Regions from separate parts of the Actinacidiphila glaucinigra genome, predicted to be linked through region 1. Evidence: riboswitches for the same ligand, from Rfam matches in the RefSeq annotation. Region 1 holds a riboswitch; each other region holds the start of a gene.
The links. Region 1 has a riboswitch for thiamine pyrophosphate ahead of OIE69_RS02950 (purine-cytosine permease family protein). Riboswitches for the same ligand answer to the same signal wherever they lie in the genome.
Positions count from the first base shown of each region.

Region 2: another riboswitch for thiamine pyrophosphate. It lies ahead of OIE69_RS13445 (thiamine ABC transporter substrate-binding protein); the one in region 1 lies ahead of OIE69_RS02950 (purine-cytosine permease family protein).
Region 3: another riboswitch for thiamine pyrophosphate. It lies ahead of thiO (glycine oxidase ThiO); the one in region 1 lies ahead of OIE69_RS02950 (purine-cytosine permease family protein).

Region 1 is NZ_CP109144.1:664,494-668,560, forward strand. It holds gene thiM (hydroxyethylthiazole kinase) at 1-424, opposite strand, end outside; gene OIE69_RS02950 (purine-cytosine permease family protein) at 512-1,918, opposite strand; TPP riboswitch at 1,910-2,003, opposite strand; gene OIE69_RS02955 (SDR family NAD(P)-dependent oxidoreductase) at 2,313-3,068, opposite strand; gene OIE69_RS02960 (helix-turn-helix transcriptional regulator) at 3,309-4,067, shown strand, end outside.
Region 2 is NZ_CP109144.1:3,101,718-3,105,784, reverse strand. It holds gene OIE69_RS13455 (cold shock domain-containing protein) at 91-351, shown strand; gene rlmN (23S rRNA (adenine(2503)-C(2))-methyltransferase RlmN) at 543-1,649, shown strand; TPP riboswitch at 1,717-1,821, shown strand; gene OIE69_RS13445 (thiamine ABC transporter substrate-binding protein) at 1,813-2,904, shown strand; gene OIE69_RS13440 (ABC transporter permease) at 2,973-4,067, shown strand, end outside.
Region 3 is NZ_CP109144.1:6,393,659-6,397,725, reverse strand. It holds gene thiE (thiamine phosphate synthase) at 1-365, opposite strand, end outside; gene OIE69_RS28785 (Rv2175c family DNA-binding protein) at 413-778, opposite strand; gene OIE69_RS28780 (NAD(P)/FAD-dependent oxidoreductase) at 900-2,105, opposite strand; TPP riboswitch at 2,188-2,301, shown strand; gene thiO (glycine oxidase ThiO) at 2,298-3,446, shown strand; gene thiS (sulfur carrier protein ThiS) at 3,443-3,661, shown strand; gene OIE69_RS28765 (thiazole synthase) at 3,667-4,067, shown strand, end outside.

The DNA.
Region 1 (4,067 bases):
CGCCGCCGCCCGCTCCCGCCAGCGCGATGATCTCGGAGGCGTTGCCGCGTACGACCGTCGGCCGCAGTTCCAGGAGCTCGCGCGCCAGCGCGGTGCGCACGGGCAGTGCGCCGACCGCCACCGGGTCGAGCACCCACGCGGTGCCGGCCGAGCCGGCCGCCTGCGCGGCCTCGATCATGGCGGAGCGCTGCTCGGCGTGCGGGGTGCCGAGATTGACCAGGACCCCCGAGGCGACCTCGGCGAACGGTCCGGCCTCCCCCGGGATGTCGACCATGGCGGGTGAAGCGCCCAGCGCCAGGAGGACGTTGGCGGTGAAGCCCGTCACCACCGAGTTGGTCAGGCACTGGACGAGCGGGGAGTGGGCCCGTACGCGAGCGAGCGCCTGCGCGGCGAAGGCGGTGTGATCGGCGGAAGTCGGGGGCATGCGGACTCGCTCCTTGGGGGACGGACGGTGTGCGGGCGCCTGCGGCGGGCGGCGGTTCCAGCGCCGGGATGGACGGGTGGCGACGGTTCAGGGCCGCGCACGGTGGCGCAGGCGCAGTGGGGTGTACACGCCGAGAGCCACGAGGAACGCCACATAGTACGAGAGGTCAGCGCCGTGCAGGGCCTCGGCCACCGGGCCGACGTACAGGCTGGTGTCCATGAACGGCACAGCCGCGGCGAAGGCGGCCGCGAACGCGACGACGGCGGACCAGCCGGGCTGCGGTCGGCCGGTCTCGGCGGCGAGGTCGATCGGCGCGCCTGCCCTCGCTCGTGCCCGGGCCAGCCAGTCGACGATGACGATCGCGACGAAGCCGGGGATCCAGTAGCCGACGAAGAGCAGCACGTTCTGGAAGCGGGCGGTGGTGTCGGCGGCGTGCATCCACAGGACCAGGGGGAAGCCGAGCGCCGCGGCGAAGGCAGCCGCGGCCGGGCGGGGAACGCGCACACCGACGGTCTGCAGGGCCAGGGATCCGCTGTAGTCGTTCATGGCGTTGCTGCACAGGGCCGCCAGGGCCACGGCGAGCAGTCCGAACACACCCAGTGGCCCGCCGCCCAGCAGCTTGGCCACGCCTGCGGCGGTCTGGTCGGTGAGGACGGACGCGCCCCAGAGCCCGAGGGCCTGGACGCCCACGAAGGACACCACCAGTCCGGCCAGGGTGAACCAGAACATGCGCGAGCGGGAGGTGTTCCGCGGCAGGTAGCGGCTGAAGTCGCTGGCGTAGGGGGCCCAGGACAGGGACAGGCTCAGCGCGATGGTGCTGGTCAGGACGAACGCCCCGCCCCGGTCGGCGCCATGGGCGGAGCCGGTTGCCGCGGGGTGCACACCGTCGAGCAGCTTCCAGGCGATCAGCGCGAAGGCGGCGGCGAGAACGAAGGTCATGACGATCTGGAGCCGGTGAATGGCCTCGTAGCCCAGGACACCGAGAGCGCCCTGGGCGAGCATCATGACCAGGACTCCGAGCCAGAACGGCCACCCGCACAGCCGCGCCAGCGCATCCCCGCCGAACAGCCCGATCAGGGCGTCCCAGGCGACCGAGGACAGCCATTGCAGGATGCCGGGCACCGCGACGGCCCGACCGAAGGCGAGCCGGGCCAGCGGCAGCTGCCCAGCGCCGGTCCGGCTGCCCCAGGTGCCCAGGTAGGCGGTGGGTATCGCGCCGACCACGGTGCCGAGCACCACGGCTGTGAGCGCGGTGGCGAAGTCCAGGCCGAGAACTATGCCGATGGTGCCGGTGAACACGCCGGTCATGGTGAGATTGGGAGCGAACCACACGGTGAACAGGCGCCCCGGGCCGCCGTAGCGGTTGCTCTCGGGGACCGGCTGTATGCCGTGTGCCTCGATCCGGAGATCGCCGGCGGCCGCCGGCATCCGCCCGTCGAAGACGGTCTGTCGGCCGTCGGCGGGCAGACCGCTGGAAACATGCGCCAATGGCATGGAAGACATCCCTCCGCCAGTACGAACTGGTTCAGGTTCGACGGGTGTGATCTCAGCCCCCGGTGGGGCACCCCGTGTCCGGTCAGGGGGACAGAGTAGCCCGCCGGCAAAGCCCGGCGCGTCGACGGGGTGGGACCGCCACGCGGGCGGGACGGGCTGTACGTACCCAGGCCGACAAGGCGACTCCTCCGGCCTGCAAGGCGAAAGGGCCCGCCGACTCCGTCGGCGGGCCCTCACGAGAGATCGAGGCACAATTTTCGGCCGCCTTCGGACGGCCGTTGTTGTGCCAACGGATGTAGTACCGCCGGCGCAATGGCCCTTGCTCAGCGATCACGACGTCGTCAGGTTGTCGAACCCGCGAATGCGATCACTTGCAAGAACCATCCCGCGATGGTCAGCAGCTGAAACCGCCGTCGACCGGAAGGCTGGCTCCGGTGATGAATGCAGCCTCCGGCCCGACGAGGAAGGAGACGGCGGCGGCAATCTCCTCGGGGCGCCCGAACCGTCCCATCGGGGTGAGTGACGTGACGAACGAGGCATCTTCAACATCAGCCGGGTTCATATCGGTGTCTATCGCGCCGGGTTGAATCGCGTTGACGGTGATGCCACGTGGGGCGAGATCGCGCGCCCAGCCCTTGGTATAGGTGACGACCGCAGCCTTCGTCGCCAGATAGTCGGAGAGACCGGGGAAAGGCACCCTGGTGGTTTCGGATCCATTGGAGGCGATGGAGACGATCCGCCCTCCCTCCGTCAGGAGGGGCGCGGCAGCGACCACCGTACTGACAACGGCTTGAAGGTTGATGGCCAACTGGCGGTCGAATTGACTCTGGTCGCGATCCGGCGCGTCGACTGTTCCCGTGACATGCACTCCCGCATTATTGACAAGAATGTCAAGTCGACCGAAGTGATCGGCGACCTGGCGGACAAGATGCTCCGCTCGTCCGGGGTCGGCCTGGTCGGCCTGGACAGCCAATCCGCGACGGCCGGTCGCTTCGATGGCCGCCAGGGTCTTCTTCCCCTTCTCAGGGTCGGCCGCGTAACTGAATGCCACGTCGGCGCCATCAGCCGCGAGCCTGACGGCAATGGCCGCCCCCATCCCGCGCGATCCGCCTGTCACCAGGGCGACCTGGCCTGTGAGCTTCTGATGCATGAGTTCTCACAATCATTTACCGCAGTTAGCTAGGACTAGTGCCGGCGCGCCCACGCATGGGCCACTCCGGAATTTGCAGCGCGGCGACAATCTCGCCGGCAGCGGGTCCACGTGACGCAGGTGGGCTGCCTGGTCATGCCCAAGAGACTGGCCCAGCGGGTGCGTGCGGCGCCTCACCACGTTGTGGGTACCCATGGCGTGGGTTGGCTGTCCCGCGGGTGGAAGAGCAGGATGGGGGGCATGAGCGAGCAGCGAAACACGGAACTCGGCGACTTCCTGCGGTCGCGGCGGGCGGCGCTGACCCCCGCCGAGTTGGATATTCCGACATACGGGACAGTTCGGCGCGTTCCGGGCCTGCGGCGCGAGGAGGTGGCTTTGCTCGCGGGTGTGAGTGTGAACTACTACGCCCGCATCGAGCAGGGAGAGAGCCACCAAATTTCCGAATCCGTGATGGAAGCGATCGCCAACGCGCTGCGCCTCAAAGACAGCGAGCGACTTCACCTGCTGCGTCTGGCCTCGCCCGGGCAATTCACCCAACGGGACCTCGGGCCCGAAAAGATCCGCGACTCACTGCTCGCACTGGTCGGGAGCAACAGCGAGCAAGCGGCACTGATCGTCGGACGACACATGGACCTGCTCGGCGCGAACAGGCTCGGGTATGCGCTCTTCGGCCTCACTCAGGGGCAGCGGGTCAACCTGGCCAAACAGGTGGTCCTCGAACCGGCGATGCGCGACCTCATCGTCAACTGGGCGGACGAGGTCCGCGACGTGGCCGCCTACCTCCGAATGGCCACCGCTGACCTGTCTGACGATACTCAGCTCGCGGAGTTGATCGGCGAGCTGAGCATCAAGAGTCCGGAGTTCGCCCGATTCTGGGCCGCCCACCCGGTCAGTCAATGCACGCACGGAGTGTACGAGATCGACCATCCCATGGTCGGCCGCCTGACTCTGAACGAGGAAAGCCTGGAAGTGACGGAGAACTCCGGCCAACGCATTGTA
Region 2 (4,067 bases), 2.4 Mb from region 1:
CTCGACCGCCGGCACGAGATCCTCGGTTCGACTGAGGCGGCGAGCGGTCGACCGGCAACCTCGAAATCACCGCAGCAGGGGGAGAGGCAAATGAGTCGCCGCAGAGGGACCCGTAAGGTCGCCGCGGTCGTGACTGCGACTGTGCGTGAGTGGAGGGACGAGGAGGGTTGGGGTGTCCTCGACTCGCCCGAGACTCCCGGAGGGTGCTTCGGCCACTACGCCGACATCCAGGCGCCCGGCTTTCGCACGCTGTCACCAGGGCAACAGGTCGATCTCGTCTGGGAAGCGCCCGGCTTCAAGCAGGACGGGTACGACTACCGGGCGGTGAGCATCGTTCCCCGCGATGTCTGACATCCGCGGCTGACATCGACGGGTCCGCACGGCGGCATACGTCAGCGCCCCCGCACGACCGCCCAACCTGCTGACGACGGCATCCGGGCCGTGGAAGGTGGGCCGACGTTGACAGGGGACACCTGAGGGTGACGGGAGCCTCACCCATCTGACCTGGGCCCGCCTCATCCATCTGCGACACTGGACGCACCATGCCTGCACCCGGAGAACTCACATTCGTCGCGCCGCGCGGAGCCAAGAGGCCGCCGCGGCATCTTGCCGATCTTTCGCCCGAGGAGCGCCGGGAGGCGGTCGCGGAGCTCGGGGAGAAGCCGTTCCGCGCCAAGCAGCTGTCGCAGCACTACTTCGCGCGGTACGCCGACGACCCCGCCGCCTGGACGGACATCCCGGCGGCGGCGCGGGGGAAGCTGGCGGAGGGGCTGCTGCCGGACCTGATGTCCGTGGTGAGGCACAGCAGCACCGACAACGACACCACCCGCAAGACGCTGTGGCGGCTGTTCGACGGGACGCTGGTCGAGTCGGTGCTGATGCGCTACCCGGACCGCGTGACGATGTGCATCAGCTCGCAGGCGGGCTGCGGCATGAACTGCCCGTTCTGCGCCACCGGCCAGGCCGGTCTGGACCGGAACCTGTCGACCGGGGAGATCGTGCACCAGATCGTGGCGGGCATGCGCTCGCTGCGGGACGGGGAGATCCCGGGCGGACCGGCGCGGCTGTCGAACATCGTGTTCATGGGCATGGGCGAGCCGCTCGCGAACTACAAGCGCGTCATCGGCGCCATCCGCCGGCTCACCGACCCGGAGCCGGACGGGCTGGGGCTGTCCCAGCGGGGCATCACCGTGTCGACGGTGGGCCTGGTCCCGGCGATGCTGCGCTTCGCCGACGAGGGCTTCAAGTGCCGGCTCGCGGTGTCGCTGCACGCGCCCGACGACGAGCTGCGCGACACCCTCGTGCCGGTGAACACCCGCTGGAAGGTGCGCGAGGTGCTGGACGCCGCGTGGCACTACGCGGACGTGTCCGGACGCCGGGTATCGATCGAGTACGCGCTGATCCGGGACATCAACGACCAGGGATGGCGGGCCGACCTGCTGGGCCGGCTGCTCAAGGGCCGCCGCGTGCACGTCAACCTGATCCCGCTCAACCCGACCCCCGGCTCGAAGTGGACGGCCTCGCGGCCCGAGGACGAGCGGGCGTTCGTGGCGGCGCTGGAGGCGCACGGCGTGCCGGTGACCGTCCGGGACACCCGGGGGCAGGAGATCGACGGCGCCTGCGGTCAGCTGGCGGCTTCCGAGCGCTGACCAGCGCTTGCTAAGGTGACGGTCGTTTGCGGCTGTTTGCCGCGACGTCGCGCACATCACACAAAAGAACATCCGACAGGGGAGCGCGGAAAGCGCTGAGAGTGCGGCACGGCCGCAGACCCTCGGACCTGATCCGGGTCATACCGGCGTAGGGAGTCACCACATGAGCACCACTCGTCGGCGTGCGGCCGGCACCGCACTGGCCGTCGCGATCGGCGCGACCGCGCTCGCGGCCTGCGGCAGCGACAGCGGGGACACCGCCAAGGGCAAGGGCGGCACCGCCTCCAAGACCGTCACCCTGGTCAGCCACGACTCCTTCGCCGCGTCGAAGGACGTGCTGAAGGCGTTCACGAAGGAGACCGGCTACACCGTCAAGGTGCTGCGCGGCGGCGACGCCGGCGCCGCCGTCAACCAGGCCGTGCTGTCCAAGGGCAACCCGCAGGGCGACGTCTTCTTCGGTGTCGACAACACTCTGCTGTCCCGGGCCCTCGACAACGACCTGTTCGAGCCGTACGAGGCCAAGGACCTCGACAAGGTGCCCGCCGCGCTGCAGCCGGACGCCGCGAAGCACCGCGTCACCCCGATCGACTTCGGCGACGTCTGCGTCAACTACGACCGGAAGTACTTCACCGAGCACAAGCTCCCGGTGCCGGAGAGCCTCGACGACCTCGTCAAGCCCGAGTACAAGGACCTGCTGGTCACCGAGAACGCCGCCACCTCCTCCCCGGGGCTCGCCTTCCTCCTCGCCACCACCGCGAAGTACGGCGACGCGGGCTGGGAGGACTACTGGAAGAAGCTCAAGGCGAACGGCGTCCAGGTCGTCGACGGCTGGGAGCAGGCGTACTACGACAACTTCTCCGGCGCCGGCGGCGGAAAGGGCGACAGGCCGCTGGTCGTCTCGTACGCCTCCAGCCCGCCCGCCGAGGTGCTCGGGCTGAAGACGCAGCCCGAGCAGGGGCCGACCGGTGTCGCGACCGGCACCTGCTTCCGGCAGGTGGAGTACGCCGGCCTGCTGAAGGGCGCGAAGAACCCCGAGGGCGGCAAGGCGCTCGTCGACTTCCTGCTGAGCCGCCCCTTCCAGGAGGACATGCCGCTCAACATGTTCGTCAACCCCGCCCGTGACGACGCGAAGCTGCCCGAGGTCTTCACCAAGTACGCGCCGGTCGTCGCCGACCCGGCCACCGTCGCCCCGGAGAAGATCGCCGAGAACCGGGAGCAGTGGGTCAAGTCGTGGTCCTCGCTCGTGCTGAAGTAACGAAGACCGCCGGGGGAAGGCGCGCCCGGGCGGCGGCCGTCCGGCCGCTCGCCGTACGGCTCGGCCTGATGGCCGTGCCGGTCGCGTTCTTCGGGCTGTTCTTCGGGTACCCGGTCGCCGCCATCGTCGCCCGCGGGCTCCGCGAGGGCGGGCGGTGGCGGTTCGGCCGGTTCGCGGACGTCCTGGGCGAGCCCGACGTCCTGCACGTGCTGTGGTTCACCTGCTGGCAGGCGGCCGCCTCCACCGCGCTCACCCTGGCGATCGCGCTGCCCGGCGCCTACGTCTTCGCCCGCTTCGACTTCCCCGGCAAGCAGGTGCTGCGCGCGGTGGTGACCGTGCCCTTCGTGCTGCCGACGGTGGTCGTCGGCTCGGCCTTCCTCGCGCTGCTGGGGCGTGGCGGGCTCCTCGACGAACTGTGGGGGGTGCGCCTGGACACCACGGTCTGGGCGATCCTCCTCGCGCACGTCTTCTTCAACTACGCCGTGGTCGTACGCACCGTGGGCGGGCTGTGGGCGCAGCTCGACCCCCGTCAGGAGGAGGCCGCGCGGGTCCTGGGCGCGGGGCGCCTCGCGGCCTGGCGCAGGGTGACGCTGCCCGCCCTCGCCCCCGCGGTCGCCGCGGCCGCGCTGATGGTCTTCCTCTTCACCTTCACCTCCTTCGGCGTGATCCAGATCCTCGGCGGCCCCACCTTCTCCACCCTGGAGGTGGAGATCTACCGGGAGACCGCGCAGTTGCTGGACCTCCCGACGGCGGCCGTGCTGACGACCGTCCAGTTCGCCGCCGTCGCGGCGATCCTCGCCGTGCACGCCGGGACGGTACGGCGCAGGGAGAGCGCACTGCGGCTGGTGGACCCGGCCCGCACCGCGCGGCGGCCGCGCGGCGCCGGCGAGTGGGGGCTGCTGGCGGGCGTGCTCGGCGTGGCCGCGCTGCTGATCCTGCTGCCGCTGGGTGTGCTGGCCGAGCGTTCGCTGCACGGACCGGACGGCTACGGCCTCGGCTACTACCGGGCGCTGGGCTCGGTGGCCGGAAGCGGCGGGACCTTCCTGGTGGCGCCGGTCGCCGCGGTCTGGAACTCGCTCCAGTACGCGGCCGCCGCCACCGCGATCGCGCTGGTCGTCGGCGGGCTGGCCGCGGCCGCCCTCACCCGGCGGGCCGGGCGCCTC
Region 3 (4,067 bases), 5.7 Mb from region 1:
AGGATCGCGCGGGCGGCCGGCACGGGCAGGTCGCCCTGGCCCAGGTGCAGGACGTCCGCCCCGGCGGCGTGCGCCACGTCGGCGCGGTCGTTCACCGCGAGCAGCCTGCCGTGGCGGCCGCACTCCTCCGAGAGGACCTCGAGGTACTCCAGCTCCTCACGGGCCTCCAGGCCCTTGTCGCGCAGCTGGATGACGTCCACCCCGGAGGCCAGCACGGCGTCCGCGAAGGCCGCGAACTCCGCCAGGCCGCCGTGGCGCCTGCGCGCGTCCGTGCACAGGTAGAGCCGGGCATCGGCGAGCTGGGCGCGGGTGCTGCTGCTCGTGCTGGTGCTCGTACTGCTGCTCGTGCTCGTACGCGTGCTCATACGGGCGGGTCCCCCTCGGGTCGCTGCGTCGGTGGCGGGTCGTGCGGTCAGACGGCGAGCGCCTGGGCGCGCCGCTTCACCTCGGTGCCGCGGTTGTCGCGCAGCGCCTGGACCGGGGTACCGGGCAGGCTCTCGTCCGGGGTGAACAGCCACTCCAGGGCTTCTTCGTCGCTGAACCCGTCGTCCTTGAGGACGGTCAGGGTGCCCACGAGGCCCTTGACGATCTTCTCCTCGCCGATGAAGTCGGCGGGGATCATCAGCGCCCGGTTCTCACCGCGGCGCACGGCGATGAGCTGGCCCTCCTTGATGAACTGGCGGACCCGGGTCACCTCCACGCCGAGGCATTCGGCGACGTCGGGGACGTACAGCCAGGAGGGGACGAGGGAGTCAATCTTTGCGTCGATCTCGGTCACAGGACAAGCGTGCCATCCCGGACCGACACCATGGAACCGCTCACGCCCCCCGTTGCTCCGTCCTGACGGGTCCGCTACGCCCCGCCGACGCCGCGGCGGCCCGTCCGGCACGGCCCGCGAGTCAGACGACCGCGGCCCTCAGCTGGACCGCCGGGTCGGTCGCAAGCGTCTCGTCGAGGTGGGCGCCGCGGGCGATGAGCTTGCGGGCCTGCGCCAGGTCGCGGGGCCGTCCGACGGCGAACAGCGCCACCAATTGGCCGTCGCGCAGCCACAGCACCGACCACGCGGTGCCGTCGGGGTCGCCGCGCAGCAGCATGTGGTCGGAGTCGACGTGGTATCCGGCGTACTGCACGAAACGCCCGAACTGCTCGGACCAGAAGTAGGGGACGGGGTCGTAGGGCTCGTCGCCGCCCAGGATGTTCGCGGCGGCCGTGCGCGGCCCCTGCACCGCGTTGTCCCAGTGGTGGATCAGCAGCCGCTCCCCGTACCGCGCCGAAGGGAAGGAGGCGCAGTCCCCCACGGCGTACACCTCCGGCACCGAGGTGCGCAGCCGGTCGTCGGCGAGGACCGAGCGGTCCGGCCCCAGCTCGACGCCGGAACCGGCCAGCCATCCGGTGGCCGGCCGGGCGCCGATCCCGATGACGACCGCCTCGGCGGCGAGCACGCTGCCGTCGGCCAGCCGCACCGCGCCCGGCTCGACGGAGGAGACGACCGCGCCGGAGCGCAGCTCGACGCCCTCCTCCGCGTACCAGCCGCGCATCCGTTCGGCGATGTGCGCGGGCAGCACCCCGGCGAGCGGGCGGTCGGCGGCCTCGACGACGGTCACCTCGCACCCGGCGTGACGTGCCGCGGTGGCGAACTCGGCGCCGATCCAGCCCGCGCCGACCACCACGACCCGGTGCCGGTTCTCCAGTACCGGGCGCAGCGCGGTGGCGTCGTCCAGGGTGCGCAGCACGTGCACGCCCGGCGTGCCCTCGCTGCCGGGGAGCATGACGGGCTCGGCGCCGCTGGCCAGCACGAGCTTGTCGTACGCGACCGGGCCGCCGTCGGTGAGGACCTCCCGCTCGCCGGCGCGCAGTGCGCTCGCGTGCCGCCCGAGCAGCAGCTCGACGTCGATGCCGGCGAAGTCGACGTCCAGCGCCGGGCCCTCCTCGGCGCCGAAGAGCACGCCCTTGGACAGCGGCGGCCGGTCGTAGGGGGCGTGCCGCTCCGCGCCGATCAGCGTGATCGTCCCGCCCCACCCCTGCTCGCGCAGGGACACGGCGGTCTGCACCCCGGCCATCCCGGCCCCTACGACGACGACGCGCTGTTCGCTGCTGCTGGTCACGCGATCACCGTAACGCCGCAAGGGCGCCGGCCGCCCGTACCGGTGCCCTACTCGCCGCGGATGGTGCGTACTAAGGTGGGTCGGGAGCACTCGCGGGAGCCCGGCGCACCGGGCTGAGAGGGCGGCTGGAGCGGCCGCCGACCGTACGAACCTGATCCGGGTCATGCCGGCGAAGGGAGGAGCGGGAACATCATGCACCGTCATGACGTCGTCGTGATCGGCGGCGGGATCATCGGACTGGTCACCGCGTGGCGGGCCGGTCAGCGCGGCCTGCGCACGGCGGTCGCGGACCCCGAACCGGGCGGCGGGGCCGCCCAGGTGGCCGCGGGGATGCTGGCCCCGGTCACCGAGGTGCAGTACGGCGAGCAGGCGCTGCTGGAGCTCAACCTCGCGGCGGCGCGGCGCTATCCGTCCTTCGTGGCCGAGCTGGAGGAGACCACGGGCCTCGACCTCGGGTACCGCACGTGCGGCACCCTCGCCGTCGCCCTCGACGCCGACGACCGCGCGCAGCTGCGCGAACTCCACGCCTTCCAGCAGTCCTTGGGTCTGGCTTCGGAGTGGCTCGGCGGCCGCGAGTGCCGCCGCCTGGAGCCGATGCTCGCCCCCGGCGTGCACGGCGGACTGCGGGTCGACGGCGACCACCAGATCGACCCGCGGCGGCTGGCGGCGGCGCTGGTGCGCGCCTGCGAGCTGACGGGGGTGGAGTTCCGGCGGTCGCGGGTGGCGCGGGTGGCGGTCACGGGCGACCGCGCGCACGGGGTCGTTCTGGAGGACGGCACCCGGATCGCCGCCGGGCAGGTGGTCCTGGCCGCCGGGAGCCTCAGCGCCCGGGTCGAGGGGCTGCCCACACGGGCGCTGCCGCCCGTACGGCCGGTGAAGGGGCAGGTGCTGCGGCTGCGGGTGCCGCCGGCGTACGCGCCGTTCCTGTCGCGGACGGTGCGGGCCGTGGTACGCGGCGGCCACGTCTACCTGGTGCCGCGCGAGAACGGCGAGCTGGTCGTCGGCGCCACCAGCGAGGAGATGGGCTGGGACACCACCGTCACCGCCGGCGGGGTGTACGAACTGCTCCGCGACGCCCACGAGTTGCTGCCCGGCATCACCGAACTCCCGCTGACCGGCACGCAGGCGGGGCTGCGCCCCGGCACCCCCGACAACGCCCCGCTGCTCGGCCGCGGCGCGCTGGACGGACTGGTGGTCGCCACCGGCCACCACCGCAACGGCGTGCTGCTGACCCCGATCACCGGCGACGTGATGGCCGAGGTCCTCACGGGGTCGGCGGTCCCCGCGCAGGCCGAGCCCTTCTCCCCCGACCGTTTCGCCCTCCAGGAGCAGCAGGCATGACCGCGCCCGTCCTTGTGTCCGTCTCCGTCAACGGCGAGGCGCGGGAGGTGGCCGAGGGCGTGACCCTCGACCGCCTCGTCGCGTCCCTGGCCACCGCTCCGTCCGGGGTGGCGGCCGCGCTGAACGAGACCGTCGTCCCCCGCGCGCAGTGGCCGGCGACGCCGCTGCGCGACGGCGACCGCGTCGAGGTCCTCACCGCAGTCCAGGGAGGCTGACCCCCATGGCCGACGACCCGCTGACCATCGGCGGCACCACCTTCGACTCCCGGCTGATCATGGGCACGGGCGGTGCGCCCAGCCTGGAGATCATGGAGCAGGCGCTGCTCGCCTCCGGCACCGAGCTGACCACGGTCGCCATGCGGCGGCTGGACCCGACGGTCAAGGGCTCCGTGCTGACCGTGCTCGCCCGGCACGGCATCCGCGTGCTGCCGAACACCGCCGGGTGCTACACCGCGGGCGAGGCCGTGCTCACCGCCCGCCTGGCGCGGGAGGCGCTGGGCACGGACTGGGTGAAGCTGGAGGTGATCGCCGACGAGCGCACCCTGCTGCCCGACCCGGTGGAGCTGCTGGACGCAGCGGAGACCCTCGTGGACGACGGCTTCACGGTGCTGCCGTACACGAA